Regions from separate parts of the Dorea longicatena genome, predicted to be linked through region 1. Evidence: predicted binding sites of a transcription regulator. Region 1 holds the regulator's gene; the other holds the start of a gene.

What was found. The regulator HrcA, encoded in region 1, represses chaperone genes, less so after heat shock. The targets are predictions, from matches to a motif close to TGTTAGCACTCNNNNNNNNNGAGTGCTAACA.
Region 2: a site for HrcA is predicted at 4,114-4,144, ahead of NQ508_RS06835 (Hsp20/alpha crystallin family protein). Genes of this name have one in related genera too.

Annotation. Positions count from the first base shown of each region.
Region 1 is NZ_CP102280.1:1,138,540-1,154,257, forward strand. Features, by position in the region: gene hslO (Hsp33 family molecular chaperone HslO) at 1-257, shown strand, start outside; gene NQ508_RS05360 (NAD(+) synthase) at 270-2,225, shown strand; gene NQ508_RS05365 (S1 RNA-binding domain-containing protein) at 2,497-3,195, opposite strand; gene NQ508_RS05370 (putative manganese-dependent inorganic diphosphatase) at 3,391-5,037, shown strand; gene NQ508_RS05375 (flavin reductase family protein) at 5,059-5,727, shown strand; gene NQ508_RS05380 (polysaccharide deacetylase family protein) at 5,910-6,701, shown strand; gene NQ508_RS05385 (replication-associated recombination protein A) at 6,772-8,091, shown strand; gene NQ508_RS05390 (ATP-binding protein) at 8,285-9,127, opposite strand; gene NQ508_RS05395 (glycoside hydrolase family 3 protein) at 9,432-11,981, shown strand; gene hrcA (heat-inducible transcriptional repressor HrcA) at 12,231-13,268, shown strand; gene grpE (nucleotide exchange factor GrpE) at 13,305-13,916, shown strand; gene dnaK (molecular chaperone DnaK) at 13,972-15,718, shown strand, end outside.
Region 2 is NZ_CP102280.1:1,445,428-1,461,145, reverse strand. Features, by position in the region: gene NQ508_RS06865 (FtsX-like permease family protein) at 1-770, opposite strand, end outside; gene NQ508_RS06860 (helix-turn-helix transcriptional regulator) at 853-1,053, opposite strand; gene NQ508_RS06855 (DUF3796 domain-containing protein) at 1,034-1,432, opposite strand; partial or broken gene NQ508_RS14255 (lysozyme family protein) at 1,510-2,349, opposite strand; gene NQ508_RS06845 (magnesium transporter CorA family protein) at 2,255-2,917, opposite strand; gene NQ508_RS06840 (Hsp20/alpha crystallin family protein) at 3,005-3,466, opposite strand; gene NQ508_RS06835 (Hsp20/alpha crystallin family protein) at 3,554-3,979, opposite strand; gene ligA (NAD-dependent DNA ligase LigA) at 4,493-6,493, shown strand; gene NQ508_RS06825 (dUTP diphosphatase) at 6,532-6,807, shown strand; gene NQ508_RS06820 (helix-turn-helix domain-containing protein) at 6,812-7,090, shown strand; gene NQ508_RS06815 (restriction endonuclease) at 7,249-7,599, opposite strand; gene NQ508_RS06810 (flavodoxin family protein) at 7,569-7,910, opposite strand; gene NQ508_RS06805 (CPBP family intramembrane glutamic endopeptidase) at 7,907-8,881, opposite strand; gene NQ508_RS06800 (hypothetical protein) at 8,946-9,164, opposite strand; gene NQ508_RS06795 (BlaI/MecI/CopY family transcriptional regulator) at 9,384-9,770, shown strand; gene NQ508_RS06790 (M56 family metallopeptidase) at 9,773-10,927, shown strand; gene NQ508_RS06785 (hypothetical protein) at 10,914-11,174, shown strand; partial or broken gene NQ508_RS14250 (transposase) at 11,597-11,923, shown strand; gene NQ508_RS06775 (ABC transporter ATP-binding protein) at 13,030-13,791, opposite strand; gene NQ508_RS06770 (ABC transporter permease family protein) at 13,784-15,616, opposite strand.

The DNA of each region.
Region 1 (15,718 bases):
GAGAAACACCGGAGCAGATCCTGGAGATTCTGCTGGGAAATCTGGGCCTGGAAATTACAGACACTATGCCGACAAAATTCTATTGTAACTGTTCAAAAGAACGTGTAGAAAAAGCCGTGATCAGTGTTGGAAAGAAAGAAATCCAGGATATGATCGATGAAGGGAAGGATATCGAAGTAAAATGTCATTTCTGTAATACCGCATACAAATATACGGTAGATGAACTGAAAGATATCTTAAAACGTTGTAAACGATAAGGAGAAAGAGTCATGAAAGACGGATTTGTAAAAGCAGCGGCTGCGACTCCGGATATCAGAGTGGCAGATGTTGCTTATAATACAGAAAATATCTGTAAAATGATCGACGAGACAGTTGCAAACGGAGCAAAAGTCATTGTATTTCCGGAGTTGTGTGTGACGGGATATACCTGTAGTGATCTTTTTATGCAGGATATATTACTGAAAGAGGCAAAAGAAGCTTTATTTAAGATTGCAGATTATACAAAAGAAAAGGATGCACTCATATTTATAGGTGTCCCGCTTGCTGTAGACGGAGAACTTTATAATGTTGCGGCTGCGTTAAATCGTGGAAATATTCTGGGACTTACGACAAAGACATTTCTTCCGAATTATGGGGAATTTTATGAGATGCGTCAATTCCGTCCGGGACCGGATATGGCAAGGTGGATTACATTAGATGGAAAGAAAATTCCATTCGGGCCACAGCTCCTATTTGTGGCAGAACAGATGGAGGAACTGGTCGTTTCGGCAGAGATCTGTGAAGATGTGTGGTCTCCGATCCCGCCAAGTACACTTGCAGCAAGAGAAGGTGCTACAGTAATCGTTAACTGTTCGGCAAGCGATGAGACAATCGGTAAGGCGGCTTATCGCGAGAGCCTGATCGAAGGGCAGTCGGCAAGATTGATCTGTGGATACATTTATGCCAATGCCGGAGAAGGAGAGTCTACGACAGATCTGGTATTTGGAGGACATAATATTATTGCAGAGAATGGAACGACACTTGCATCCAGCAATCGTTTCTCAAATGAAGTGATCTATACAGAGATAGATGTAAAACGTTTATTAAGTGAGCGCCGCAAGAATACAACATTCCAGACGGAAAAAGAGAGGACACTGATCCGTATTCCGTTTGAGATCCATGTAGAGGAAACAGAGCTTACAAGAAGATTTGCATCCAGACCATTTGTGCCAAGTGTGATGGCAGAGAGAAACTTGCGTTGTGAAGAAATTCTGACGATTCAGGCTATGGGGCTGAAAAAACGTCTGGCACATGCACATGCCAAAAGTGCAGTCGTTGGTATTTCGGGAGGTCTGGATTCTACGCTGGCACTGTTGGTGTCAGCAAAAGCATTTGACGCATTAGGAATGGATCGTAGTGGAATTGTAGCTGTGACGATGCCTTGTTTTGGAACTACGGACAGAACTTATCAGAATGCATGCAAGATGTCAGTAAAGCTCGGAGCAACACTGCGGGAAATCCCGGTAGGGGCAGCGGTCGAACAGCATTTTAAAGATATCGGGCATGATCCGGAGGATCATAGTGTAACCTATGAAAATTCTCAGGCAAGAGAGAGAACTCAGGTATTGATGGATGTAGCAAATCAGACAGGAGGAATCGTGATCGGAACAGGAGATATGTCCGAACTTGCACTTGGATGGGCAACTTATAACGGAGACCATATGTCTATGTATGGAGTGAATGCATCTGTTCCGAAGACGCTGGTACGTCACCTTGTACATTATTATGCAGATACCTGTGAAGATCAGGAGTTGAAAGAAGTACTGTACGATGTGCTGGATACACCGGTCAGCCCGGAACTCCTTCCGCCAAAAGACGGTGAGATTGCGCAGAAGACAGAAGATCTGGTCGGCCCTTATGAATTACATGATTTCTTCTTATATTATCTGTTGAGATTCAGCTATGAACCAAGTAAGATCTACCGTATCGCACGTTATGCATTTGAGGGTGAATATGATGATGCAACCATCTACAAATGGTTATACACATTCTGCAGAAGATTCTTTATCCAGCAGTTCAAACGCTCCTGTCTGCCGGATGGCCCGAAGGTTGGAACCGTGGCATTATCTCCTAGAGGAGACTGGAGAATGCCGAGTGATGCTTGCTCGGAAGTGTGGCTGCGGGATTTGGAGAAGGTGAATCCGGAAGTGTATAGAAGCACCGGAAAATCAAGGCTTATATTATAATTTTCCGATTATACGTAAAGGTTATAAAAAATAGCCGTTCTAGTGAACGTGGAGTGTGTTTAGAAACAGTTAGAGCGTCAAAATAACCGTTAAAGGAATGTAGTGAACTTGTTTGAGTCCCCAAGGGACGAGTTGTGAACGTAATTCCTTTGTTTTTAGGTTATTTTGGCGCTCTTACTGTTTCTTAGTGTACGGAACCTGAACAAGAACAACTATATACTGTGTTCTTCAAGGACCGAGAGGCCAACTCTGTTAATCGATTAAATAGAAACTAATCTAATTTCAACCCTTTGAATAAATCCCCAAGACTTGTACCGATCTCTTCAGCCTTCGGGATCTCTACATGGATTTCTTCTTCCTCTTTTTTCTCTTCTTCGAGAGCTTTCATACTCAGGCTGATCTTGCCATCTTTTATTCCGATGATCTTTACAGTTACTTCGTCTCCGACATTTAATACATCAGCAGGTGATTTGATTCGTTTTAAGCTGATCTGGGAAATGTGTACCAGACCGGAGAGACCGTCGCCGAGATCTACAAATGCTCCGTAATTCTGAAGGCTTTCTACAGTGCCTGTTACGATGCTTCCAACTTTGACAGCGGCAATCTTAGCTTCTCTTTCCTTTCTTGCTTTTTCCTGGAGAATCTCGCGTGCAGAGAGTACGAGACGGTTATTTGCTTCATCTACATCGATGACTTTGACTTCAATATCTTTTAACAGGTAAGTTTCAAGATCTTCGATATAGGAGAGAGATAATCTGGATGCCGGGATGAATCCACGCAAACCTTCAACCATGGCAATGGCGCCGCCATTTACAATCCCTTCTACTTTTACAGGAAGGACAGTACCTTTTTCCATGTAAGATTTTACTACATTCCATGGATTTGCATCGTCAAAATGTTCCTCAAGATCAGCCATTGTAACAGGTGTTCCTTCGTTCTGTGTTTCTTCGTGTAATAATTCTTCGCTCATAGTATTAAGTTCCCTTCTTATTATTAAGAACATAATTGAAAATGTTCTTTTATACTGTCTTAAGTATAGCATAGAAGTATAATATTGTTCAAAGAAAAATACGAAATACATAGAAATAAAGGTTGACGAATTCTTAAAAAGATGGCAAGCTTAATACTTAAGAGATGATATAAAAAGGGATGTGAAAGAGAAAATATGGCTAAGAAAGCAGGAAAAATATACGTTGTAGGACATAAGAATCCCGATACGGATTCCATCTGTTCAGCAATTGCCTATGCAAATTTAAAAAGAGAAATAACCGGTAATGATTATATTGCAAAAAGAGCCGGTCAGATAAATGAAGAGACACACTATGTATTACAGAAATTTGGAGTGAAGGTTCCAAATCTTCTGGAGAATGTCAAATTACAGGTAAAAGATATGGATATCCACCAGATAGATGGTGTAGGACCGAATGTATCTTTGAAAGATACATGGACAAAGATGAAGGAGAATAACATCAAGACACTTCCGATTTTAAGAGATGAAGAGCTCCTGGGTGTTATTTCAACCGGAGACATTGCGACATCTTATATGGATGTATATGATAATATGATCCTTTCCAAAGCAAGAACGCAGTATCGTAACATCATGAATACACTGGATGGAGAGATGGTAACCGGTAACGAACATGGATATTTTACAAAAGGAAAAGTAGCAATCGGTGCATCAAGTCCGGAGCTTATGCAGGAATTTATAGAAAAAGATGATCTGGTGATCCTTGGAAATCGTGTAGAATCACAGATGTGTGCACTTGATATTGATGTAAGCTGTATGGTAGTCTGCCAGAATGCGGAAGTATCCGAAGAAGTGATCAAACGTGCAGATGAGCAGAGTACGGTAATTATCAGTACACCGCACGATACATTTACGGCAGCCAGACTGATCAACCAGAGCGTTCCGGTCAAGCGCTTTATGACGAAGACACCACTTACTTGTTTCCATATGAGTGATTATGTGGAAGATATTAAGGAAGTTATGGCAAAGAAGAAATACCGTGATTTCCCGATTATCGACCGGCATGGGAAGTTTAAGGGATTCGTATCAAGACGTCGTTTCTTAAATGTAAGTAAAAAGAAAGTGATCTTGGTGGATCATAACGAGAAGAATCAGGCAGTAGACGGTATCGAGGAAGCTGAGATCGTGGAGATCATTGATCATCACAGACTGGGAAATATCGAGACGATGGGACCTGTATTTTTCAGAAACCAGCCGGTAGGATGTACGGCAACGATCGTATATCAGATGTATAAAGAAAACGACGTAGAGATCACACCAACGATTGCAGGACTTCTGTGTTCGGCAATCATTTCCGATACACTGTTGTTCCGCTCGCCGACCTGCACATCGCTGGATGAAAAAGTTGCAAAGAAACTTGGAAAGATTGCAGGAATCAATCTGGAAGAACAGGCACAGGCAATGTTCAAGGCAGGAAGCAGTCTTGCAGGAAAGACGGCAGAAGATATCTGTTTCCAGGATTTCAAGCAGTTTACAGTAAATGATATGGTATTTGGCGTGGGACAGCTGAATTCGATGAGTAAAGAAGAACTGCAGGAAGTGAAAGAGATGCTGACTCCATATCTGCCGGAAGTACTGGAGAAAAATGGAGTACAGATGGTATTCTTTATGCTGACGGATATTCTGGATGAATCGACAGAACTATTGTGCTGCGGCGCAAAAGCGAAAGAGTATATCATTGATGCATTCGATCTGAAAGAAGACAGCGAAAAGATGATCTTAAAGGGAGTTGTATCCAGAAAGAAACAGCTGATACCGACTCTGGTAAGTGAATTACAGCAGTAGAAAAAAGCGGGGGAAAAAGACATGGCAAAGCAGATCTGGAAACCGGGAAATATGCTGTATCCGCTCCCGGCCGTGATGGTAAGTACCGCAGATAAATCCGGTAAATCGAACATCATAACGGTTGCGTGGACCGGAACGGTATGTACGAATCCGGCAATGCTGTACATATCCGTAAGACCGGAGCGATATTCGTACGATCTTCTGAAAGACAGCGGAGAGTTCGTAGTAAATTTGACAACTGAAAAGTTAAAAAAGGCAACAGACTGGTGCGGAGTACGCTCCGGTCGTGATGTTGATAAATGGAAAGAGATGCATCTGACAGCCGGCAGAGCATCAAAGCTTGACTATGCACCGATCATAGAAGAATGTCCGGTGAACATTGAGTGTAAAGTAACCGAGATCAAAGAACTCGGCTCACATCATATGTTTCTGGCTAAAGTAGAGGCTGTTCAGGTAGGAGAAGAATATCTGGATGAAAAGGGAAGATTACAGCTTGGAAAAGCCGGACTTCTGGCGTATTCTCATGGAGAATATCTGACATTGGGAGATTCACTTGGAACATTTGGATGGAGCGTCAGAAAAGCTTCTGTATCGAGAAAGAATAAGAAGAATGCAGAAAAGAAGCCTGTATCGAAAAAGAATAAGAAGAGTACAGGAAAGAAAGCGGTACCGGGAAAACGTAAGAAATAATATAGAAAAATATAAGGTAAAGCAAGGCGTCAGAATTCTGGCGCCTTTTGTATACCAAAGTATGCAAGAGGAAAATGTCAATGGCAGCTTTTTCGTATTGCAGTAAGGCAGAAAAAGAACCCGGGTATGGAATTCCCTGCCCCTGCATATAGTAAAATGAAATAATGCTATGCGGGTGTGACATGAAATCAAATATCGATTGCAAATCAGATATAACATACAAACGACGGACCAGGATGAAAATGGCGGGAATTTTGCTGATTTATATATTAGGCATCTATTTCCTTCTGACAAAGATGGTGCAGTTGGAAGATGAGGCTGTTGTGGGAGTGAAAAAAACTCATAAGGAATTGTCAGAAAATACCCATTCAAGTAATGAAAAGGCCATTCAGTATGTAGCATCGAATATGATAAAAGAGGCCCCTAAGATTGCAATCACATTTGACGACGGACCAAGCCCGGCATGGACACCGAAACTACTGGATGGATTAAAAGAGCGGAATGTAAAAGCAACATTTTTCCTGATCGGGGAAAATGCAGAAAATACGCCGGAACTTGTAAAGAGAGAATCGGAAGAAGGGCATCTGGTCGGCAATCATACGTATCACCATGTAGAAATCACACGTGTACCGGATGAGACGGCAAAAGAAGAAATTCTGATGACAAATGAAGTGATTACCGGGATCACAGGAGAAGAAGTCTCTTATATGCGACCACCGTTCGGAGCCTGGCAGAAGAAGCTGGAGTGGGAACTGGATGTTATGCCTGTGATGTGGACGATAGATCCTCTGGACTGGACAACGAATAATGAAGATGAAATTGTCAATAAAGTAGTGACGCAGGCAAAGGAAAATGATATCATTTTATTGCACGACTGTTATGAGTCCAGTGTGAATGCGGCACTGCGTATTGTAGATATCCTGCAGAAGGAAGGATTTGAATTTGTAACGGTTGATGAACTCATTATGAATTAGATTCAAAACGCAGAATTTAAGAATCAGATCTGATGAATGAAAATTTACATAGATAAATGGAGATGAAAGAATGGATTTATTTGATTATATGCGGGAGCAGAACATGGAAAAAGAGGCACCGCTTGCATCCAGACTGCGCCCGACCACATTAGAGGAAGTAGTCGGACAGCAGCACATTATCGGAAAGGACAAATTACTTTACAGGGCGATCAAGGCTGACAAATTAAGTTCGGTTATTTTCTACGGTCCTCCGGGAACAGGAAAGACCACACTCGCCAAAGTCATTGCCAATACGACCAGTGCGGAATTTACCCAGATCAACGCAACGACTGCGGGTAAAAAGGACATGGAAGAAGTGATAAACAAAGCAAAAGAGATGCAGGGAATGTACCGGAAGAAGACAATCCTGTTCGTGGATGAGATCCATAGATTCAATAAGGGACAGCAGGATTATCTGCTGCCGTTTGTAGAAGACGGTACGATCATTCTGATCGGCGCAACGACAGAGAATCCGTATTTTGAAGTGAATGGGGCGTTGCTTTCCAGATCGAGCATCTTTGAATTACAGCCGCTTGCCAAAGAAGACATCAAGACACTGATCACAAGGGCAGTCTATGATACGGTAAAAGGTATGGGAAGTTACCAGGCAGTGATCGATGAAGATGCACTGGAATTTCTTGCAGACATTTCCGGAGGAGATGCCAGAAGTGCATTGAATGCAGTCGAACTTGGAATCCTGACAACAGAACGAAGTGCAGACGGAAAGATTCGCATCACACTGGATGTTGCATCCGAATGCATTCAGAAACGTGTAGTCAAATACGATAAGACCGGGGATAATCATTATGATACGATCTCTGCATTTATCAAAAGTATGCGTGGCTCCGATCCAGATGCGGCAGTGTATTATCTTGCGAAAATGTTATACGCAGGAGAAGATATCAAGTTCATAGCCAGACGTATCATGATCTGCGCATCGGAAGATGTCGGAAATGCAGATCCGATGGCACTTACGGTTGCCGTATCTGCTTCCCAGGCAGTCGAACGAATCGGTATGCCGGAAGCACAGATCATTCTTTCTCAGGCAGTCACGTATGTAGCAACTGCACCAAAGAGTAATGCCGCATGCAATGCAATCTTTGATGCAATGGCAAGCGTGAAACGCACAAAGACAACGGTTCCGTCACACCTGCAGGATGCCCACTATAAAGGAGCCCAGAAACTGGGACACGGCATCGGATATAAATATGCACATAATTATCCGCACCATTATGTAGAACAACAGTATCTCCCGGACGAGATCGTCGGAGAAAAATTCTATGTACCAAGCGAGAATGGGCATGAGAAGGAGATTAAAGAGTGGATGAGGTATATCCGGGAAGATCAGTGAGTTGCTGTTTAATGCAGTATCGTGGTTTACCCCCGGTCCATGAGAAAGACTTGGTATTCTGCTACGGGCTAAGATTCTACGATGAAGAAGTTATAAGGGCGTCAGAATTTTCTAAAAGCACCCGGAATAGGAGTCAAACTCGCCATACGGCTCAAACAGTGACTCCTATTCCGGGTAACGACCGCTTCATGCATTAAATATCCTTTATAGTTCCATCAATCCCAATCGTCACCACCTGCCAAGGAATAAACTTCCCGCTTGCTTTTAACGCTTCTGTAGCGGCATGCTCCAGTCCTCCGCAGCAAGGAACTTCCATACGGACGATAGTAAGACTTTTGAAATCATTATGCTTGATGATCTCGGTTAATTTCTCCGTATAATCAACTGCATCCAGTTTCGGACATCCAATCAGTACAACGTGATTCTTAATGAATTGGTTGTGGAAGTTGCCATATGCATATGCCGTACAGTCGGCTGCAATCAGCAGATTTGCGTTCTGGAAATATGGTGCGCTCAGCGGAGCAAGCTTGATCTGGACCGGCCACTGACGAAGCTGACTTTCCATGGAGTAAGCGGTCGGTGTACTTCCTGACATATTATTAGAAGCACTTGCATCATTATTATGAGTGTGTTCAACCGAACGAGCCATAGAACCCGGACATCCACCATGAGGAGCAGTGTGTTGAATTTCACGAGCCATAGAACCCGGACATCCACCATGATGTGGAGCTGGTGCATCATTATCGTGAGCATGTGCTTTTTTTGCATCAAGGTGTTTCTTAAGTGCTTCCGGTCCTTTGGCGGCAAGATGTGCTTTTACTGCATCATCATCATAAGCATCCGCTTCACGTTCTTCAAATGTGATTGCATTTGTCGGACAGGCCGGCAGACAGTCACCAAGGCCATCGCAAAAATCATCGCGCATTAATCGGGCTTTTCCATCAACCATCTGAATGGCACCTTCGTGACAGGCGTTGGCACATGCACCGCATCCGTTACATTTTTCTTCATTTATATGGATTATTTTTCTGATCATAATGATTCTCCTTTTCTTAAAAATAGAAATATGTTTAAAATGGTATCAGTTGTTTTGCAGGTATTAGTGTACTATAAAGAAGAAAAAGAATGTTGTTGGAATAACAACAAAAATAAAAATAATTACAATACCGCAATTAAGATGTCCGTAATGTATCTGAAATAATGGATGTTAAGTATGGAAAAATGACAGAAGAATGTGTTAAAATTTTTCACAGAGCTGATATTTCTGCAAGCAAAATACAAAAATCAGAAACAGAAGCATTATAATTTGAAAAATATAATATAGGAAAAGAGGAAGATATATGGCACAGATTTATGCATCGAAAACAAATGAAATTCAGAAGTATGAGACAGAGCATGAGAATGAAGTACGTCATCTGGCCGGGGAATGTATGGTCCTTTTGGAGAATGACGGTGTATTACCATTTTCAGATAAGATAAAAAAGATTGCATTATATGGAACGGGAGCCAGACATACGGTGAAAGGAGGAACAGGATCCGGAGATGTCAATGTAAGAAAAACAGTTTCAATCGCACGGGGATTAGAAGAAGCCGGATTTGAGATCGTGACAGAAGACTGGCTTGACAGATACGACCGGGATCTGGAAGAGGCGCAGAAAACATATTTGAAAAAGTTAAAAGATATGTCAGATGAGACGGGAGAGCCATCGGTAATCCTTGGGTTCAAACATCCGTTTCAGGAACCGGAGCAGCCAATTGTCGAAGAGACAGATATCAAAGAGGCAGATGCGGCCATTTATGTGCTTGCAAGAAATTCCGGAGAGGGAAAAGACCGGCGGGCAGAAAAAGGAGATTATTATCTGAGTGACAGAGAATTGCAGAACATCCGGTTTATGACGGAAAATTATTCGAATTGTGTTGTATTATTGAATACAGGAGGCGTGATAGATCTGACAGAATTGCGGAAGATTTCCGGAGTGCAGGCAATCCTTCTGACCGGACAGACTGGAAATATGGGTGGCCATGCAGTGGCGGATGTCTTGATGGCTAAAACAGTTCCGTCAGGAAAATTAACAGATACATGGGCAAGATCTTATGATGACTATCCGTCATCGAGAACTTTCAGTTACCGCGATGACAATCTGGATGATGAATACTATAGTGACGGGATTTATGTCGGATATCGTTATTTTGATACATTTGGAATCATGCCGTTGTATTGCTTTGGGTATGGAAAAGGATACACGGATTTCTCATTGGTGACCAAAGAAGTGACCGCAGATGAAAAGCTGGTAAAGGTAGAAGTGGAAGTGACGAATATCGGTAAGGTATATCCGGGAAGAGAAGTCGTACAAGTTTATTATTCGGCACCGGATGGAGTTATGGAAAAACCAACACAGGAGCTTGCAGGATTTGCCAAGACAAAGCTTCTCATGCCGGGAGAAAAAGAAGTGGTAACAGTTACATTTGCGACAGAAGATATGGCATCTTATGACAGTTATGATGCAGCATGGGTTATGGAGGAAGGCGAGTATACGATTCGTGTGGGGAACAGTTCACGTACAACGGAAGTAGCCGCGATCATAGATCTGGATGAAACAGTTCAGACGGTTCTTTTAAAGAATGTGATGAAGGATAAGGAATTTGTAAAAGAGATTCACCATATGGTCCCAATCTTTGACCTGGAACTGGATGACACACCATTTATGCGCCCGATATTGATCTATGCGGAAAACTTTAAGAAAAAGATCATGGAATATGAAGTGATACGTACTACGCTGGAAGATAAAAGACCAGACGAGATATTAACACTGGAGGATGTGAAGAAGGGGGCAGCATCACTCGAAGAATTGGTTGCACAGCTTACGGTAGAAGAGATGGCTGATCTTTGTGTCGGAACCGAACGACTGGAAGAAGGCGGCAATGTAATCGGGTCATCTTCTGCATGTGTGCCGGGAGCAGCAGGGGATACGACGTCGGCACTGATCGAGAAGCGGAAAATCCCGAATCTGATCCTTGCAGATGGACCGGCAGGATTACGGTTACAGACACATTTTAAAACGGATAAAGAAGGCAATAAATTACCGGGTGGGGAACAGTTCGGAATGGAAATTGCACCGTTTGCGAAAGAGCAGCCGGAAGGAGCGCAGGATTATTACCAGTACTGTACGGCAATCCCGATTGCGACGACACTTGCGCAGTCATGGGATGTGGATCTTATCAAGAGAATGGGTGAGATTGTCGGAGAAGAGATGGAACAGTTTCATATTCACCTGTGGCTGGCACCGGGCATGAATATTCACAGAAATCCATTGTGTGGAAGAAACTTTGAATATTATTCGGAAGATCCACTGCTTACCGGACTGTGTGCGGCAGCCGATACAAAGGGTGTACAGTCTTACAAAGGACATGGAACGACGATCAAGCATTTTGCGGCAAATAATCAGGAAGACAACCGTATGTTCACGAACGCACATATCAGCGAACGTGCATTAAGAGAAATCTATCTGAAAGGATTCGAAATTGTGGTGAAGACAGCACAGCCATATGCGATCATGACATCGTATAATCTGATCAATGGAACGCATGCCGCCAATCATTATGACATGCTTCAGAATGTAGCGCGTGATGAATGGGGATTTGAAGGCTTTATTATGACAGACTGGTATACGTCTCAGGATACGACGGCACTTGGAATGGTATCAGAAAGCGGGAAATACAGCTATTCCGATGGTGTACAGTGCATTAAGGCAGGAAATGATCTTCAGATGCCAGGGTGCAGGAAAAATGTAGAGGATATTGTAGACGGCGTAAAAAATGGAAGGATTACCAAAGCGGATCTTCAGAGATGTGCAAAACATATCCTTGGAATTGCGTTAAAAACAATATAAACGAAAAAGAATAAAGTGATTAACAGGCAGACAATATATTATAAGTAGTCTGCCTGTTTGCGTTGATGTGCATTCGAAAGAAGTGGTAATCAGAAGGTTTTTTACATTTTCTAAAAAATATCTAAACAGTGTTGACAAAAATATGTGAGAGTGCTATCTTAATAGTCGAAAGGTGTTAGCACTCAGATAAAAAGAGTGCTAATAACCAGAAACCGAAAGGAGGAGGTACCGGTGATAAATCATGAAGAGATGAGTGAAAGAAAACTGAAAATACTTCATGCAATCATCCAGAATTATCTGGAGACAGGTGAACCGGTTGGTTCCAGAACGATTTCCAAGTACACGGATCTGAATCTTAGTTCAGCAACGATCCGTAATGAGATGGCAGATCTGGAAGAGATGGGATATATCATCCAGCCTCATACGTCGGCAGGACGTATTCCTTCGGATAAAGGATACAGGCTCTATGTAGATATGCTGATGGAGGAGAAAGAGCAGGAGCTGAATGAGATGCAGGATCAGATGCTTGACAAAGCAGATAAGATGGATCAGCTTTTGAAACAGGCAGCAAAGGTTCTTGCAACGAATACCAACTATGCAACGATGGTTTCGACTCCGATGAACAATTCAAACAAGATTAAGTTCATCCAGTTATCTATGGTAGATGAGGAACAGGTGATCGCAGTCATCGTACTGGGAGGCAATGTGATCAAGAATAAGATCATTAACATTGATGAGCCGATCAGCAATGAGAATCTGTTAAAGCTGAATATGCTGCTGAATACAACACTCAACGGCATGTCGATTGAAGAAATCAACCTGGGATTGATCGCCAGATTAAAGGAGCAGGCAGGAATCCACAGTCAGGTAGTCGGATATGTACTGGATGCAGTTGCAGATGCGATTCATGTAGATGATGATATGCAGATCTACACAAGCGGTGCGACGAACATTTTTAAATATCCGGAGCTGAGTGATAACCAGAGCGCACAGGAAATCATCAGTGCATTTGAAGAAAAACAGCAGTTATCCGAACTGGTTACACAGACCCTGGCACAGGATGAGAATACCGGCATTCAGGTATATATCGGAGATGAGACTCCGGTACAGACTATGAGAGACTGCAGTGTCGTAACTGCAACCTACGAACTGGGTGATGGTATGAAGGGAACGATAGGAATTATCGGACCGAAACGTATGGATTATGAACATGTTTTAAAATCTATGAAACGTCTCCAGACAGAACTGGATCAGATGTTCCATAAGAATGATAGAAAGGTGGAATAACCCTTGGAAAATAAGCAGGAAAAAAGCCAGGAAGATATGGTAAAAGAAGCTGTAGAAGAGGCAAAAAAATCCGCTGCTGAAGCAAAAGAAGCAGAGACAGATACAGACGAGACAACAGAAACTTCTGAAAAAGTGGAAAACGAAGAAGCCGAAGAGACAGCGAAAGATACAGAAAAGAAATCTGGCAAAAAATTATTTGGCAAGAAAAAAGATAAAAAAGACGAGAAGATCGAAGAGCTTACAGATAAGCTTACCCGTCAGATGGCAGAGTTTGATAACTTCCGCAAACGTACAGAAAAGGAAAAATCCCAGATGTACGAAGTTGGAGCGAAAGATATCATAGAGAAGATTCTTCCAGTTGTAGACAACTTTGAAAGAGGTCTGGATGCAGTGAAGGAAGAAGACAAAGAAGATCCGTTCGTTCAGGGAATGGAGAAGGTGTATAAACATCTGCTTACCACTCTGGAAGGAATCGAGGTTAAGCCTATTGAAGCAGTAGGCCAGCCGTTTGATCCGAATTTCCACAACGCAGTGATGCATGTGGAAGATGAAAACTTCGGTGAGAATATTGTTGCCGAGGAATTTCAGAAGGGCTACACATACCGTGATTCAGTTGTAAGACACAGCATGGTAAAAGTAGCAAATTAGAAACAAGAACATTCACAATTATCAGAATAAAAAATCATACAGGAGGAAATTTATCATGGGTAAAATTATAGGTATTGATTTAGGAACAACAAACAGCTGTGTAGCCGTAATGGAAGGTGGACAGCCAACAGTTATCGCCAACACAGAAGGCGCAAGAACAACACCATCTGTAGTAGCATTTACAAAGACAGGTGAGCGTCTTGTCGGAGAACCTGCAAAACGTCAGGCAGTAACAAACGCAGAGAGAACAATCTCTTCTATCAAGAGAGAGATGGGAACCGACTACAAGGTAACAATTGAAGATAAGAAATATTCTCCACAGGAGATCTCAGCAATGATCCTTCAGAAACTGAAAGCAGATGCAGAAGGATATCTTGGAGAAAAAGTAACAGAGGCTGTTATCACAGTACCTGCTTACTTCAACGATGCTCAGCGTCAGGCAACAAAAGATGCAGGTAAGATTGCAGGACTTGATGTAAAACGTATCATCAACGAGCCAACAGCAGCAGCTCTTGCATATGGTCTTGACAATGAAAAAGAACAGAAGATCATGGTATATGACCTTGGTGGTGGTACATTCGACGTATCTGTTATCGAGATCGGTGACGGAGTTATCGAAGTATTATCTACAGCCGGTAACAACAGACTTGGTGGAGATGACTTCGACCAGAAGATTACAGACTACATGATCGCTGAATTTAAGAAACAGGAAGGTGTTGACTTATCTGCAGATAAGATGGCACTTCAGAGATTAAAAGAAGCAGCTGAGAAAGCTAAAAAAGAACTTTCTTCAGCAACAACAACAAACATCAACCTTCCATTCATCACAGCTACAGCAGAAGGTCCAAAACATTTCGATATGAACCTTACAAGAGCTAAATTTGATGAACTGACACATGATCTTGTACTGAAGACATCTGAGCCGGTACAGAGAGCATTATCAGATGCTGGTATCACAGCTTCTGAACTTGGTCAGGTACTGTTAGTTGGTGGATCTACACGTATCCCTGCAGTACAGGAAGAAGTAAAACGTCTGACAGGTAAAGAGCCAAGCAAATCTCTGAACCCGGATGAGTGTGTAGCACTTGGAGCATCTGTTCAGGGTGGTAAACTTGCAGGAGATACAGGCGCCGGCGACATCCTTCTTCTGGATGTAACTCCGCTGTCACTGTCTATCGAGACAATGGGTGGTGTAGCTACTCGTCTGATCGAGAGAAATACAACAATTCCTACAAAGAAGAGCCAGATCTTCTCTACAGCTGCTGATAACCAGACAGCCGTTGATATCAACGTAGTACAGGGAGAAAGACAGTTCGCAAGAGATAACAAATCCCTCGGACAGTTCAGACTGGACGGAATCGCACCAGCTCCACGTGGAATCCCACAGATCGAAGTTACATTCGATATCGATGCAAATGGTATCGTAAATGTATCTGCAAAAGACCTTGGAACTGGAAAAGAACAGCACATCACAATTACAGCAGGATCTAACATGTCTGATGAAGATATCGACAAAGCTGTAAAAGAAGCTGCTGAATTCGAAGCTCAGGACAAGAAACGTAAAGAAGGAATCGATGCTAAGAACGAAGCTGACGCTATGGTATTCCAGACAGAGAAAGCTCTGCAGGAAGTTGGCGACAAGCTTGACGGTGCAGACAAAGCAGCAGTAGAAGCTGACTGCAAAGCTCTGAAAGAATTACTTGAAAAAGCAAATACAGATACTCTTACAGATGAGCAGGTTGCAGAGATCAAAGCAGGTAAAGAAAAACTGACAGAGAGTGCTCAGAAGCTCTTCACAAAGA
Region 2 (15,718 bases), 310 kb from region 1:
TATTTATTTTCCTTTTTTCTTAGATAGCACAAATAATATGCCCCTATAGAAATCATTCCCAACAGTATTCCAATACTCAACAAAATTAACGGTATCCCTTTTGAAACTTTTCCCCAATAAAACCATAAACTAATATACGCAAGAAACATAAATGTCATTCCTAGAATAAACACTTTAGGTCTTGTTTTTACAGGTTTTCCACTTTTTTTCCCACAAGACAATAGAGAATCCATCCCCAAGCAAGAGATTGCTTCATCAAACACAATAAACAAAAGTCCGAAAACACAAAAACCGATAATTATAGTCATCCGGAAAGGCGAAAATCCATAATTTATCTCTGTAAAAATTATATTTGCAAAGATTTTTTCCAGTTCAATCTTTATAATTTCAGATAATATTGCCCCAAACAATATTCCGCCTAATATAGAAATCACAACAATTCCTAAATATTCACATCCAATAAATATGTACTTATGCCGTTTCTGAATTCCCATTACATCTAGCAAAACATAATCATAAGATCTTTTTCGTATATACGAAAAAATAATCAGAATCATCATAAAAACCAGAAGAAGGTAAGTTATTGAAAAATCAAAAAAGCTATAACTTTCTTCCGCATTACCTGTTATCTGTCCATCAATTATCCACTGTAAACAATCACTTAAAGAATTTGATAAAAAGATAATTGTGACCATGAATATACCACATATTAGTACAAGTATATAATCTTTCCAATGATTTTTTAAACCACCAAAAAAAACTTTTTTCACGGTAATCCCCTCCCCTGTTCTTTTACTAATTTAGCATTTTAATAATATTTTCTCTGAATTAGTATAATATGTATAATTCTGGTTATTCATCTATAATTATAAACATATCTTCAATTGTGACATTAAATACTTTTGCAATTTTCGCTGCTAACACTAATGATGGATTATAGTGTCCATTTTCTAAATGACCTATTGTTTCTCTTCTCACTCCAACTAATTGAGCCAACTCCGTTTGACTCATCTTATTTTGTTCTCTAAACTCTTTAATATTTGTTATTATCATATATGTCTTCAACACTCTTTCGTTCTTGTTTTCCGTACCATGCTAACATTACAATAAAAAACAAAAGCGCTATTAAAAATATTATTCCAAATCCTCTGATAATTGAAATTCTTATCGCACTACTAGATATATTATATTTTTCCAATATTGTAATTAGAATAATCATCACACTATTTAAAATAATCTCCAATATAAACGCTCTAGTTGCTGATTTTCTTATATTCAACCAAAATAATTCATCAGCTGGCATATTTCTATATGTAAAAAAAATGAAATATATCAAGAACAATTGCAACATAAAATCTCCTGTATTAATACCTATCACTCCCACTATTCCTAACCATCCAAGATAGGATATCGGATTAATTCTTTTTTTCATATTACTCCTCCTTGTTATATATTTATAACATTTATTGTTATAAATATATAACAAGGAGGATATTTTGTCAATAGATTTTATATATATCCATATCCCACTATCACTATTCCCCCAAATTGATAACTTCTTCTTGCCACCATATTGCTTGTATTTCCTTCAATCGTATTCACTCGTCCATTCGCTACATTCACAACAATCCCTACATGGTCCACCTGTCCATCCTTATTCCAATCAAAAAAGATAAAGTCTCCTGCGGATGGTGTATAGCCTTTTCCTTTCCATCTTCCTTGTCCCTGAAACCAACTTGCTCCTACAGCACAGCTTGAGAACTTCAATACTTGTCCAGATGCAACCATTCCACTTTGTTCTGCACACCATGATGCAAAACAGGCACACCATTCTACCCGGCTTTCAAATCCATACCAGCTCCAGAACTTCTGACCACCACTGTTTCCAAGCTGCCCCATTGCAACCGATACGATCTGCTGATTTCCAAACAAACCAGAAAACAGGCTGCCACCGGAATAATACCGCATCACATGGGGAACGTATTGGGGATCTCCGTAACTGCTCCATCCTTGCGAAGCTTCCTGTTCCTGTGAAAATTGTAAAGCATTGGCTTCTGTGTATCCGCCTCTTTGCAGCGCCCATCCTATGTATCCGTTTCCATAGTTATATCCCTGTCATGCAAGTCTTAACTTATCCATATCCTGTGGGCTGCTGCATCCTGCCTGACTGATACAGTCTGCAAAGGTCTGCACTCCCACCTCTATCGAATAATTCGGATCGGTAATAGAACCGGGACTGTGTGAGAATCTTGTATTATACAGACTTTCCGAACACTGCATCGGGTCTGTTCCCCTGCCTCCAGATTTCTGCATCATGATGGCCTGAATCGCAGATACATATTCCAGGATAGTAGCCGTGTCGCTGTGATAACTCCCTGCGGTTCTGCATGATTGCTTCATTGAGGTGGGCTTCTTTCCTGTCAAGCACTTTTTCTTCCATACGTTCCAGCCCATCTTCAATTTTCTGAAGGAAGCTCATATCCTTCTCAATCAGATGATTAAAAAAGGCAAGCAGAAAATCCTGAATAGAGAACCCCTCATATAGTTCTTCCCGAATCTGTTCCACCATGTTCGGCAGTTTTGCATCATCACTCACAAACCACAGCATGTTCTGATACAGCAGGAATCCAAAAAGGAACGGCTTCTGCCTGTGCCCATCTGTCAACGGTGACCGGATAATTCCCTGAATACAATTATGAAAGAACTCTACTTTGCAGTATTTCTCACAGTTCAGACTGTGAAGCAGCTCCTTTTTACAGGGATGCAGGATTTCACTTGCTTCAAATTCCTTTAGTGTTGCTGCCAGTATCAGACACGTATTCTCTTGCTGGTTTTCTGTTCCATCCCAGCCCATTTTTCCCTGTATCGGTTCTTCCTGTATGGTTCCCATCCGGGTATCCAGTATATATTGTTTCATCACCGTCACCTCTCGTTCATTTTCTCTCCAAATAGCACAAGAGCGGAGGAGCATTTCTTCGCTCCCCCGCTCACCTGTATCTTCGCATTAGCCTTCAATGGCAATGTATTTCTTTTCTTCTACTGCCGGTTTATCTTTCTTCGGAACAAGCAGTTTCAGAATACCATGTTTAAACTCTCCTTTGATATCCGCTTCCGTAACATTCTCTCCTACATAGAAGGAACGCTCGCAGGCTCCGGCATAACGCTCCCTGCGGATATATTTTCCGGATTTCTTCTCCTGCTCATCCTTGTCCAGGCCTTTCGCCGCACTGACGGTCATATAACCGTTGTCCAGTGAAACCTTGATCTCGTCTTTCTTGAATCCCGGAAGATCCATTTCCAGTTCAAAGCCGGAATCTGTCTCTTTGATATCAGTCTTCATCAGGCGTTTTGCATTGTGTCCGTACAGTTTTCTTTCTGTCTTTCTCAGATCTCTATCATCAAAGAATGGAAAATCACTCATAAAATCATCAAACAAATTTTCTCCAAAAATACTAGGCATTAACATACGTCATTCCTCCTTTTTATGAACCTGTCATGTCAGCCGGTCTTCCTTTGGAAGTCCGGCAGATTGAACATCTATGTCATGAATACATTATCCTTCAATGGCAATGTATTTCTTATTTTCCACAGCCTTCTGCTCTTCTTTTTTCGGAACCAGCATCTTCAATGTACCGTTTTCAAATTTGGCTTTGATATCTTCTTCAGTTACCGCATCACCAACATAAAAGCTTCTGCTGCAGGAACCAGTGTAACGTTCACGACGGATGTACTGTCCTTTATCATTTTTCTCTTCCTTCTTGGAATCTGAAGTAGCACTGATTGTCAGATAACCATCCTTCAATGCTGCCTTTACATCTTCCTTTTTTACTCCCGGAAGGTTCATTGTAATCTCATATCCATGTTCGGTATCCTTCACATCCGTCTTCATCAAACCATTTGACTCCGCTTCATTTTTTACGAATGGATAATCAAAAAAATCATCAAATAAGTTTTCTCCAAAAATACTAGGCATTAACATAAGTCATCTCTCCTTTTTTCTATGCATGTTTACCTTGTTTCTTTGGAACTGGGATGTTATAAGAAACTCAAGAGAATCTTTTTAACTCTCTTTGTTGTTCCTTCTTCTTTGTTCTATATGTACTATAGCACGTATATTAGCACTCGTCAATAGTGAGTGCTAATATTTTTGTGAACTTTCTGTGTCCTTTCTATATTGTTTTGCTATTGCTTATTTAGTATATTTCAATTTGACATATACTATATCTAGTGTTACACTGTTCTTGTATCAATTATTTGTGTCAATCCGGAAAGGATTTATCACACGCAGTTTAGGTTTGAAACGTAGTCAGGAGTATTCCTATGCCCAACAAGCAGCAGGGACTTCTGGCTTTTTTTATTTTGCAGGAAACTGCATCTATTTTGAGAATGAACATAAGCGTCATTCTCTTTTTTTATGCCTGAACGCAGGGAAAGGAGGATTACGGGAACAAATGATTCCGGAACTGGCACGCCACAAAAGAAAGGAGACTCTATGTCAATCAAAAGAATTAAGAACCTTGTAAAACAACTCAATGAATACCGTCATGCCTACTACAATCAGGATGCCCCTCTGGTATCCGATGCCGAGTATGACCGGCTCTTTGACAAACTGAAGAAACTGGAGGAACAGACTGGTTTCATCCTGTCAAATTCTCCGACACAGACGGTTGGATATTATCCGGTCAGTGAACTTGCCAAAGTCACCCATCCGACTCCGCTGCTCTCGCTTGAGAAAACAAAACTGATTTCAGAGCTTTTAGATTTCATGAAAGGACAGGAAGTTCTCTTTATGCTGAAACTGGACGGTTTGACTACCAAACTCATTTACGAAGACGGCAAACTGATTCAGGCTTCTACCCGTGGAGATGGTGAAGTGGGGGAAGATATTACACACAATATCCCGGCATTTTTAAATGTACCGCTTACCATTCCACACAAAGAACGTCTGGTCATTACCGGTGAGTCTTTTATACCAACCAATGATTTTGAACGTCTGAAAGATACTCTGCGTGATGGAAATGGAAAACCTTATAAAAACGGACGTAATTTTGCTTCCGGATCAGTACGAAGTCTTGATCCGAAGAACTGTATCGGACGTTGTGTTCGCTTTCTTCCGTTCAATGTATTAGAAGGAATGGAGGATGTTCCCTTCCCGGACAGCAGAGCCTGCAAATTAGAAGGTTTAACACACTTGGGCTTTGGTTACTGCCCGTTTTTCTCAATTTCAGGAACCGGACTTTCAAGAGAATATGCGGAGAAATTCATTCAGGAATTGGTATCCACAGCAGCTAATTTACATCTTCCTATCGATGGCATTGTCATGATTTTTGACAGTCTCAGCTACTCCAAAAGCTGCGGAAAGACCGGACACCACTATAAGGACGGCCTCGCCTATAAGTTTGAGAATGACACCTATGAGACAGTCCTGCGAGAAATTGAATGGACTCCAACCCGTTTTGGCGAGATTGCTCCGGTCGGCATCTTCGATACCGTGGAGATTGACGGCTGCGATGTTTCCAGAGCTTCCCTTCATAATCTGACCTTTATCAAAAATCTGGAGCTTGTACCCGGATGCCGGATTCTTGTTTCCAAACGAAACATGATCATCCCACATATAGAGGATAATCTGGATCGCGGAAGGTATACCGACATCACGCCTCCGGTCTGCCCCTGCTGTGGTTCCAAAACCAGAACCTACAGCCGTAAGACCAGCGACGGTCGCACCGTAGAAACTCTGCATTGTAATAATCCGCAGTGCGACAGCCAGATTACAAGAAGGTTTGTCCATTTTGCCAGCAAGAAGGCAATGAACATCGAAGGACTGTCAGAAGCCACTTTGGAAAAATTCCTGAATCTGGGCTATCTGCACTCTTTTCAGGACATCTATCATCTGGAGGAACACCGGGAAGAAATTGTGGCACTGGACGGATATGGTGAGAAATCTTTCGACCGCTTATGGGAATCCATCAACGCCAGCCGGAGGACCAGCTTTGTCCGCTATCTGGTTTCCATGGATATTCCTATGATTGGCAGAACCAAAAGCCGGATTCTGGACACCGTATTTTCCGGAAATTTAACTGCATTTGAACAGGCGGCTGTCGGAGATTACGACTTCACTCAGTTGGAGGATTTTGGCAAAATCTTAAATCACAACATCCATTCCTGGTTTGCAGATGAAGCAAATCTTGATTTATGGAAAAACTTACAGAACGAATTCACATTTGAACAAAGAAAGGAAGAGCCCATTATGACAAAAGAAAACAAATTTACAGGATGTACCATCGTAGCAACAGGGAAACTGGAGCATTTTACCAGAGACGGTATCAACGATAAGATTCTGGAGCTTGGTGCCAAACCTGGCAGCTCTGTAACAAAGAAAACCGATTACCTAATCTGCGGGGAAAAAGCCGGCAGCAAACTGGCAAAAGCCCAGAGCCTTGGTATTCCAATTCTTACAGAAGCTGAATTTCTGGAGATGATTCATGCCTTATGAGTGCATATTAAAGCCAGGCGAGGTTGCTAGGATTCCACTTGGTCGGTCTCATCATACCGGATGGATTTGCCGGATATGTCTTTCCACGAAGCAGCATGGCAGCAAAAGGACTGGTATGCGAACTTCCACCGATTGACTCCGGTTACCGTGGTGAGATCCATGCTATCATCAGCAACGTGAGCACATCTTCTCAGACCATTCATAAAGACACACGCGTCGGTCAGCTGGTGATTACACCAGTCGTGATCGCAGACTTTGTCCTGGACCTCGGTGAAGAACGAGGAACCGGGGCCTTCGGAAGCACAGGAAAATAATACTATGATTACATTTGGAAGAAAATTAAAACACTTAAGACAAAAAAATCAACTCACCCAGAAAGAACTTGGCATGGCTGTTGGATTTCCCGACAGCTGTGCTGATGTCCGGATTGCTCAGTATGAAAGCGATGTCCGAACACCGAAAGAGGATCTTATGAAACTCTTCGCATCAACGCTCGGTGTTCCGGTTGAACTCTTTACCGTTCCGATACTCTCAGAACCCAGGGAGTATGCGGCGGCAGAGTATTGGAGGTATGAGTTAGGAGCGGAGTTGGATTAATGTCATTTATTGAAATTGAAAAGAGGCAACGGATTTTACCCTGCCTCTCTTCAATTCTTGTTATGATCATCAAAAATATCATCCATAAGCTTCCCAAAACGAATCTCGTTTCTGTTTTTTTTACTTCTTTTTTAGTATTATTCAATTTTGACACATTATTATTTTATTGAATTTATCACAGCAAGCAAGTTCTGATAACTGTCAACATCATGATATCTTACTTTGCTTGTTGACATTTCATTAAACAATTTCTTTGCACAAGAAATCTTTGCCTGTTCAATCGGTCTGAGTTCAAGACTTTCCATAGTACCTTTGGTTTCAGCCACAAAGAAGATATGCTTAACCTTTCCTTCATAAAACGCAATCGCCCAGTCAGGGGAATAATTACCGACTGGAGTAGGAATTTGGAATGTCCTCGGAAGTTTTGCATATACGCATACTTCTTCGGCTGCATCCAAATCTTCAGCGAATTTTCTTTCTATGCTCTTTTCCGCAAAGTATGAACCCAAGATCCAATCCTGTCAAGAAATGTTTTCATCGCGCCGGACACATTATTCAAATAGACTGGCGACAGTAAAACAATTAAATCTGCTTCTAGAATTTTTTTTCTAATGTATTCCATACTATCCTCTTGATCCTGCGGACATAACCCTTCATCAAAACATTTTCCGCATCCCCGACACTCCTCCACTACATTGTTTCTGGCTGTATACAGTTCCATTTCTATGTTCTTCTCTCGCAGCATTGTTTTCAATTTTTCTCCCAGACAGATGCTTTTTGAAAACGCGGAGCGACTTCCTGCATAACCAACTACTTTCATACTCTTTCCCCTTTTCTGTATTCCTTCGTAAAAAGAAATAGCAGCATAACAATCACAGCAACAGCGGTCATAATACCGTCAAAGACGCTTACACTTTCAACCGTATCGGCGACAGTTACTAAATCAGAATCAAATGCTGCCACCGCCGCATTATTGACTCCATGAATCAAAACACAGAGCCAGATATTATTTGTCTTCATATATGCCCATCCAAAAAATACAGCTAGCGCAATAACATACGGCATACGCATCAAAACAAGCAGTACAATCAGCTTCCCCTGCCCCGGCTCAGAGATCTGGAACCACAGCGGCATATGCCACAGCTCCCATATAATTCCCAGCAAAATAACGCCCATGCGCTTCCCGAATATATTCTGCAGCCGTCCCTGCAGGCACCCCCGCCATGCATATTCTTCCCCGAAAAAATATATACTTTGCACCACGAAAATGTCGATTGGCGTAAACAGTAGATTGGAAACAATCTCATCTGCCGTGCGCAAGGCTCCGGCATGTATAAGCTGCGGAAGGTTTGATATCTGCGCAATGGCTACAAACATAATATAAATGCCAATGGCCTTTTTTAAATCTTTAAACGGATAAAGTTCCTGCTCGTCAATCATCCTGCCCAATAAAAGAACGATGCTCAATGCCATAGAAGAAACCGTCAGCATATCATCTGCCGCTTTCCCGGTTATTACTTTCGCCGCACACAATACCATCACCGCAGTACTCTCGATAAAAGCAATTGTATAAATCCAATGAAACCACCCATGAATTTTTCGCTCACAGATAATTCTTCCCAATATAATACCGAAAGTCGGAAGAATCATCATGTACGACGCCGGTATATTGTACGCCAAAATCCCCTCTACCCGTATCTGCGGTAACAGTAACCACGGCAATCCAAAAGCTACAGCTACAAATGTAACGATTTTTATTTTATCTGTTTTTGAAAATAAAATTGTCTCCATATTCACACCTTCCCTTTGATTCTTTTTTATAAAAGAGCGCAGCAAAATGCCACGCTCTTACATTTTAGATACACTGAGGTTCAGCCGCAGCATTCGTCCTCTTGCAGCATATCGCTGACCTTCCTGTTGTCGGCGTATCAACAGATTTACACTTGTTCTTTAATGACATTTTGGATACGCCGATCGTAATCTTAGTCGTAATCTTTGATAATCCATTTGGCTCCGCTTCCCCACCTGATGCTACATTCCTTAAGTCAAGATCAAAATCTTTAAAGTTACCCATAATTGTTCTTCCTTTTTTCTTTTAAGTTGTTTCGGAATTCCTTTGTAATTACTTTTTTAATATGTCATTTATTTTTTGTTTTGTCAATCAAATTTTTTTATTTTATTAAAAAAATATTCTTTTTTTATTTTTATCTTTTTTTAGTATGGACATATTTTCTTTTTTATGCAATGATTATGCTATCCGAACAATTATCATAAAAAGCGAGGTGATATAATAATGAAGAAACGATTTACAAAAAAGCAACTGGATGTTATGAAGGTTCTGTGGGAAAGCGATACGCCAATGGTTGCATCCGATATTGTCAGGAAAGACGATACATTGAATATCAATACCGTACAGGCATGTCTCCGCTCACTGATTGCGAACCATTCTATTAAAGTGGCAGATATCGTCTACAGCGGTACGGTGCTTACCAGAAGCTATGCGCCAGTCATTTCCCGTGATGAGTATTTTGGCAATACTTGTACAGATATACTCGGAGACGGGCAGAAATCTGCGTTAATTGCTTCATTGATCGATACTGAAACAGACCTGGATGAATTAGAGCATCTGGAAGAGATGATAGCCCAGCGCAAACACATTCTTATCAACGGAGGAAATTAAATATGGCGCTTTCATTTGGACCTTTTTTTACTTGCTTTATCGTAACGCTTTTTCTCACGGTGTACCTGCATATCATCATGCACCACACATCCGTTTTCCACAAACGCACGATACAATTTTCGTTAATCGGTATACTTGTTATTTTAATCCGCATGAGTATACCTTTCAATTTTCCTTTTACCTATTCGTTTCAGTCTTATCAGGTCCTGCCAAGGATATTAGACTTTACAACACAAAATATTGCTGGCTGCCGTCTACGGGTGGATACGCTGATATTTTCAATCTGGTTTACGGTCGCTTTTATCCTGCTGTTGCGGCTCCTGGTTCAGTATATACGGCTGCACCATGCGCTCTCTGCATTTTTTGTTGAAAAAGAAGGCGCATATGCATATCTGTACGAGTTTTTACAGGAATACCTTGCCAAACCGATACGGATTGCCCTTATCCCGGAGCCAATCTCTCCGGCCATTACTGGATTATTACATCCGATTTTGATAATGCCCGATGGGCAAAGCTTTTCCGAAACGGAGCTTAAGTACATCTGCCTGCATGAGATTGCGCACTATAAAGAGCATCACCTATGGCTTGGATTTCTGATGGAAATTATCTGCCGCATACACTGGTGGAATCCTTTTGTACAGCATTTAAAAAAAGAATTTATGCTCTTTCTGGAGCTTTCCAACGACTTTTTCCTGATACAATCCAACCCGAAATTCAGTGTCACCGATTACGCTGAACTGATTGTAAAAACCGCAAAAAGAATACAAAGCGCCAGGCTCGCAGAGCCCAGCCGCATGATGCACTTTGCCGTAAATGATACCTCTGTACTAAGTACACGAATCTACTTTATCTTAAATAATCAGGAAAATACTTCCCGTTTTAAGCGTGTACACGGGTATCTGTGCCATACGGCCATATTTGCTGTGGTCATATTCTCTGTTTTCTGCGTCCCTGAACCTAATTTTCGGGAGCTGTATCCGGTGACAGACGGCGCAGTAGAGCTCCGTGAAGATAACGCTTATATCATTGATCACGGAACCAAACAATATACCATTTATTACGAAGGAAGGTTCTTTGCCGACATCGACCACCTCTCTGAAGACTTAAAAAGATTGCCACGCTACAAGGAAGGGGAACCAATTCATGAAAACGACTAAAACACTATTTATCACTTTAATCTGCAGCTTTATTTTTAGTCTGACAACGCCATCATCTATAGCTTTTGCTAATCATACGCTTATTACTTCAAATGTTTATGCTGCTTCGACGGATGCTACGCCTCCAGAAATCAGTCCGGCTTCGCACACTATTGTTTGGAAATATAAAACCTTAAATGGCGTCTTGTATAAATGTAGATATAATCAAACAACAAGGAAATGGATTGGCAAATGGATTAAAGCTTAATTTTTCTAATATAAGGAAAAGACATGTGAATAATCACCAGATGATGAGAGAAATAATGGAAAACTGCATTTTAAAGATTATTTTATTGTCATTGACATCTCAACTCCCCTGCTCCCATTTTAAGTAGCAGGGGAGTTTTCTATAATCGCTGCTTGTCTCTACACGTTCTTATCTGACGCTTATGTTATAGCGATAAATGTTTTATCCCGTGTTTTTATAGGTTTCTCTCTCTGTATGAATCAAAATAGTATCCCGTGTTTTTTGTGATAAGGTTAAATTTATAACCTGTTTATACGGAATTCAAGATAAGGTATTTATCGCTATAAGGGGCTGTCGCACTAAGCAATTAGTGCGCAGCCTCTTTTCGATGAAAAAATACAGCCGGGCTTCGAAAAGTCCGGCTGTTGGTGTAAAATATAAGTATGCGAAAACCTATATTTTTACATAAGAATTATACTTTGAATGAAGGAGGATATCAACTAAAACTTCCTTTAAATTTGGAAACAATCATTCCGGAAGATGATTCTGTGCGATTACTAAGTCAGTTTGTGGAGGGAATGGATTTGACTGACCTGTATTCTACCTATGAAAGAATAAATTCAGTATCGCCAAAAACACTTCTGAAGATTGTACTTTACTCTTACATGAACGGGGACTATTCTTCTCGTTCTATGGAACTGAATTGCAAAAGAGATATCAATTTCATGTTTCTTTTGGAAGGTATCCCAGCCCCAGATCGTGAACAATTTGTATGAACCGTCTACCTGTTCTTTGCTCATAACAGAATTAAATGGAATTGCGTAATCATCATCCTCCATTCGATCACTTTCAGTTTTAATCTCTATATATGATTCATTTGGAATCTGTTGCATGATTGTGATTGTATTATTTTGAAAATCAACATGATCATAATTAAGTCCTCGAACCTCACCTATACGTAATCCGGCAAATAGACATAAAAGTATTTCAAGGTAAATTGCATCACTTTTTTTGGCTATTTCTAACAGCTTGCATATATCTTCTTTTTCATAAGCAATATATTTCGGTGGAATCCTTGGAAAAGTTATAATACTTTCAAACGAAAATTTAATATCTAAAAGTTCTTCCGCTTCTGCCGTTTTCAGAATCGTGCACAGAATTTTCCTGCTTACGATTCCAGCTGTCCGATATGGAAGTTTTGCACATCTTTGTAAAATATCATTTATGTATTCTGGTGTCAGATTGATTAATAAATGATCCTCTTCAATAGATGGCAGGATTACCCGTTGAATTGCCCAATCCGTAGTTTGAAGATAAGAAGGGCTCGTTGTATATTGTTTGAAAATATCAACATACCAATGTTCTATATAAGAAGACAATGTGTATTTTACGCCCGTTATGCTTTTAATATTTTCCATATCCATAGCAAATTGATGCATTGCCTTATGATAAGCAATTTCTGCGTCTTCTTTTGTTTTATATCCTGTTAATTCAGGATATTCTATTTGAAGCAAACTTTTATTCACCACCTTTACGATAATACTCCAGGTATTAGAAACTGAATCATATATAATATTAGTTTCTTTCATTGAATTTTCCTCCTTTTTTAAAGGAAATTTCAATAAATAACTATTGCAAAAATTCAAATTTACCAATTTATTATATTCAAGATTTTCTTTATAATCAAATATATTAATTGTATGCTTCCAGCCATTGGTTAATGTACGTGTTTCTTACCTTATATTAATAGTATGTAAGAAAAGGTACGATACTTGATAAAATATATCTTCTGGAATTACTGTTTCCTTCAAAGCATCCTACACAATTGAAAAACAGAAGTAAACGTAGATATATCTAATACGTTTACTTCTGTTTTTTATAATTCTTTCATCTTCCCAAGGATCTCCTGATAAAATGCATCCTGATTTCCGCTATTCTTCAAATCCTCTAGTATTACACCATCTTTCAACAGAATTAACCGACTGCAATAGCTTGCCATTTGCGGGTCATGTGTTACCATGACAATCGTCTTCCCGAATTCCTGATTAATGTAGGACAATGTATGGATAACCTGTTTGGATGAATTAGAATCAAGGTTCCCGGTCGGCTCATCTGCAAGTATCAATTCTGGATTTTCTGCCATTGCTCTGCAAATCGCCGTTCTCTGTTTCTCACCTCCAGACAGTTCGTAAGGTTTTTTATCTAACAGCTTGTAAATTCCAAGTTTTTCTGCCATAGTTTCTGCGGTTTTAGAACTTTCCACAGGATCATCTTCATTTAATATCAATGGCATCATAATATTCTCACGAACAGTTAAGCTATTCATCAAGTAAAAATCCTGAAAAACAAACGCCAGTTGCGTCCGGCGTATTTCTGCCAGATGATCTCCATAAATTTCTGTTGTATCTTCGCCGTTATAGAGCACTTTTCCGCCATTTGGCTTATTAAGCATTCCGATAGTTTTCAAAAGTGTGGTTTTCCCACATCCGGAACTTCCCATAATACCAATAAATTCCCCTCGTTTTACCTGAAATGAAATTCCTCTTAGCACAGAATAAACCTTTGTCGCTCCGTCCGGCATGACTGTTGAATAGCTTCTTTCCAGATTATCAATTTCTAATATATTTTCTTTATTCATCCTTATTTCTCCTCTCACTGCGCTTAAATGAACGCCATGCTGCAATTCTTACGATTACTATGATAATAGCGGTCATACCTATAATCATTACTGCGGCTTCTGCCAGATAAATCTTTGTCCAATATACCGGCATTTTCTTATATAATATTTTCACCAATATCATTACTGCTGCTATAAATATTCCTGTTATCAAGGCAACTTTGGATGTCATGGTTATTTCTTTATAAATACTTTCTCTTCGTTTTTTCTCCGGCATTCCTGTACGGTAATAGAATAAATACTTCCATTCCAGTGCTTCGTAATCACTGGATATTTTCTCTAGTAAGATAAAGATTATGCTGATAAATAACACAAGCATATCAATCAACATCGCACTTACATTTAACATTCGGTTTTCCTGATTTTCTATTGTGCACGGTTTTTTATCATAAATCAGATTTCCGTCATGATAATCAAAGAAATTAATCTGTGAATGTTTTGCTGCATAATTAGCTATTTTATTTACAACAGCATCATAATTCTGTGCTACGTTCATTAATACTGTAAGGTTTGACCCTTTGGCTTTTTGACTGATCTTATCATATTCATGATCCGAAAATACAATTATATCTTCAAACACATCCGTATTCATATTGCTGGTACTCAAAACCCTTGTTTTAAAATTCCCGGTAATGATTCTTCTGTCATTTCCCTTAATTGTATATTTTCTTGTAAATTTATTACCTGGTAATGTTCTCGCAGTATAAATCCAGATATCTGCAGTAGCGCATCCGGTGTATAATCTTGGTTTCAGCTTTCCGAAATCCAGACCAATTGTTCCATATTCGCTTCGGTCCCATTGGTATATAACGTATATTTCATTATTTTTTAAATGAACCTGCTTTCCTGTAAGGCGTTTATATTCTGTTGCAGAAATTCCAGTATGTTCTGCACAGTTTCCTGAAGTCACTCTGATAGATGGAATGAATTCTGTCTGAACATTATACTTTTCTTTTAACTTTTCGATAAATGCTTTATCTTTTGTATTGGCACCCCAGACTATGTCATACGGATAATTTTCCGGCTGCTTTACAGGAAGATTGTCTACCAATACAATATTAAATCCAAACAGAATAACAATCAGAAAAGCACTGACAATATAACTGATATTAGCATGACTGAAAAACTGATCGTACCAGTTATCGAGCCAAAGGATTTTTTTATAATATTTATTCTTTTGTTTTCTTAATTTTTCAAGATATAATCTACAGCCAAATAAAGTAAAAATAACTGCCGTTATGATTCCCAGAGCTGTCGGAATCGTATATCCGATTTGTCCCCAATATGTAACAATAGAAACTAATGTAAGAATAAATACTGCAACTCCTATAAGACAAAATAGCAATGTATTCTTACTTGTTCTGTTATGATTACTTCCTCCCGATACTATATGGTCAATTCCGATACAGGCAATATACTGATCACAAAAGGCGAAGCCGATTCCAAACATGATTACGCTGATAATTAGTGTGAGAATTAACGGTGATATTCCCAAATATATATTGCTTACATAATTCTGAAAAATATTTTCCAGTATCTTTTTTACGATCATTGCTTCCAATATTCCAAGAATCAATCCTCCTGCAATTGATCCTAAAATGATTCCGAGATATTCACAGCCAATATACATATATCTGTGTTTCCTTTTGATTCCCAGTATATTGAGCATTGCATAATCGCTGGATCGTTTACGAATATATCCGAGTATAATTAAAATCATGAGAAAGATCAGTAACACATACGGCAAAATAAAATTCTTTTCAACTTCCATTACTAATTCTGTCATAGTTGCCCGTCGTCCCGTTGATATATAAACAAGACTGCTGCCAACAGACGTAGAAAAAAATACGACCGATATACAGAAGATTCCACTTAAAATAACTCTTAT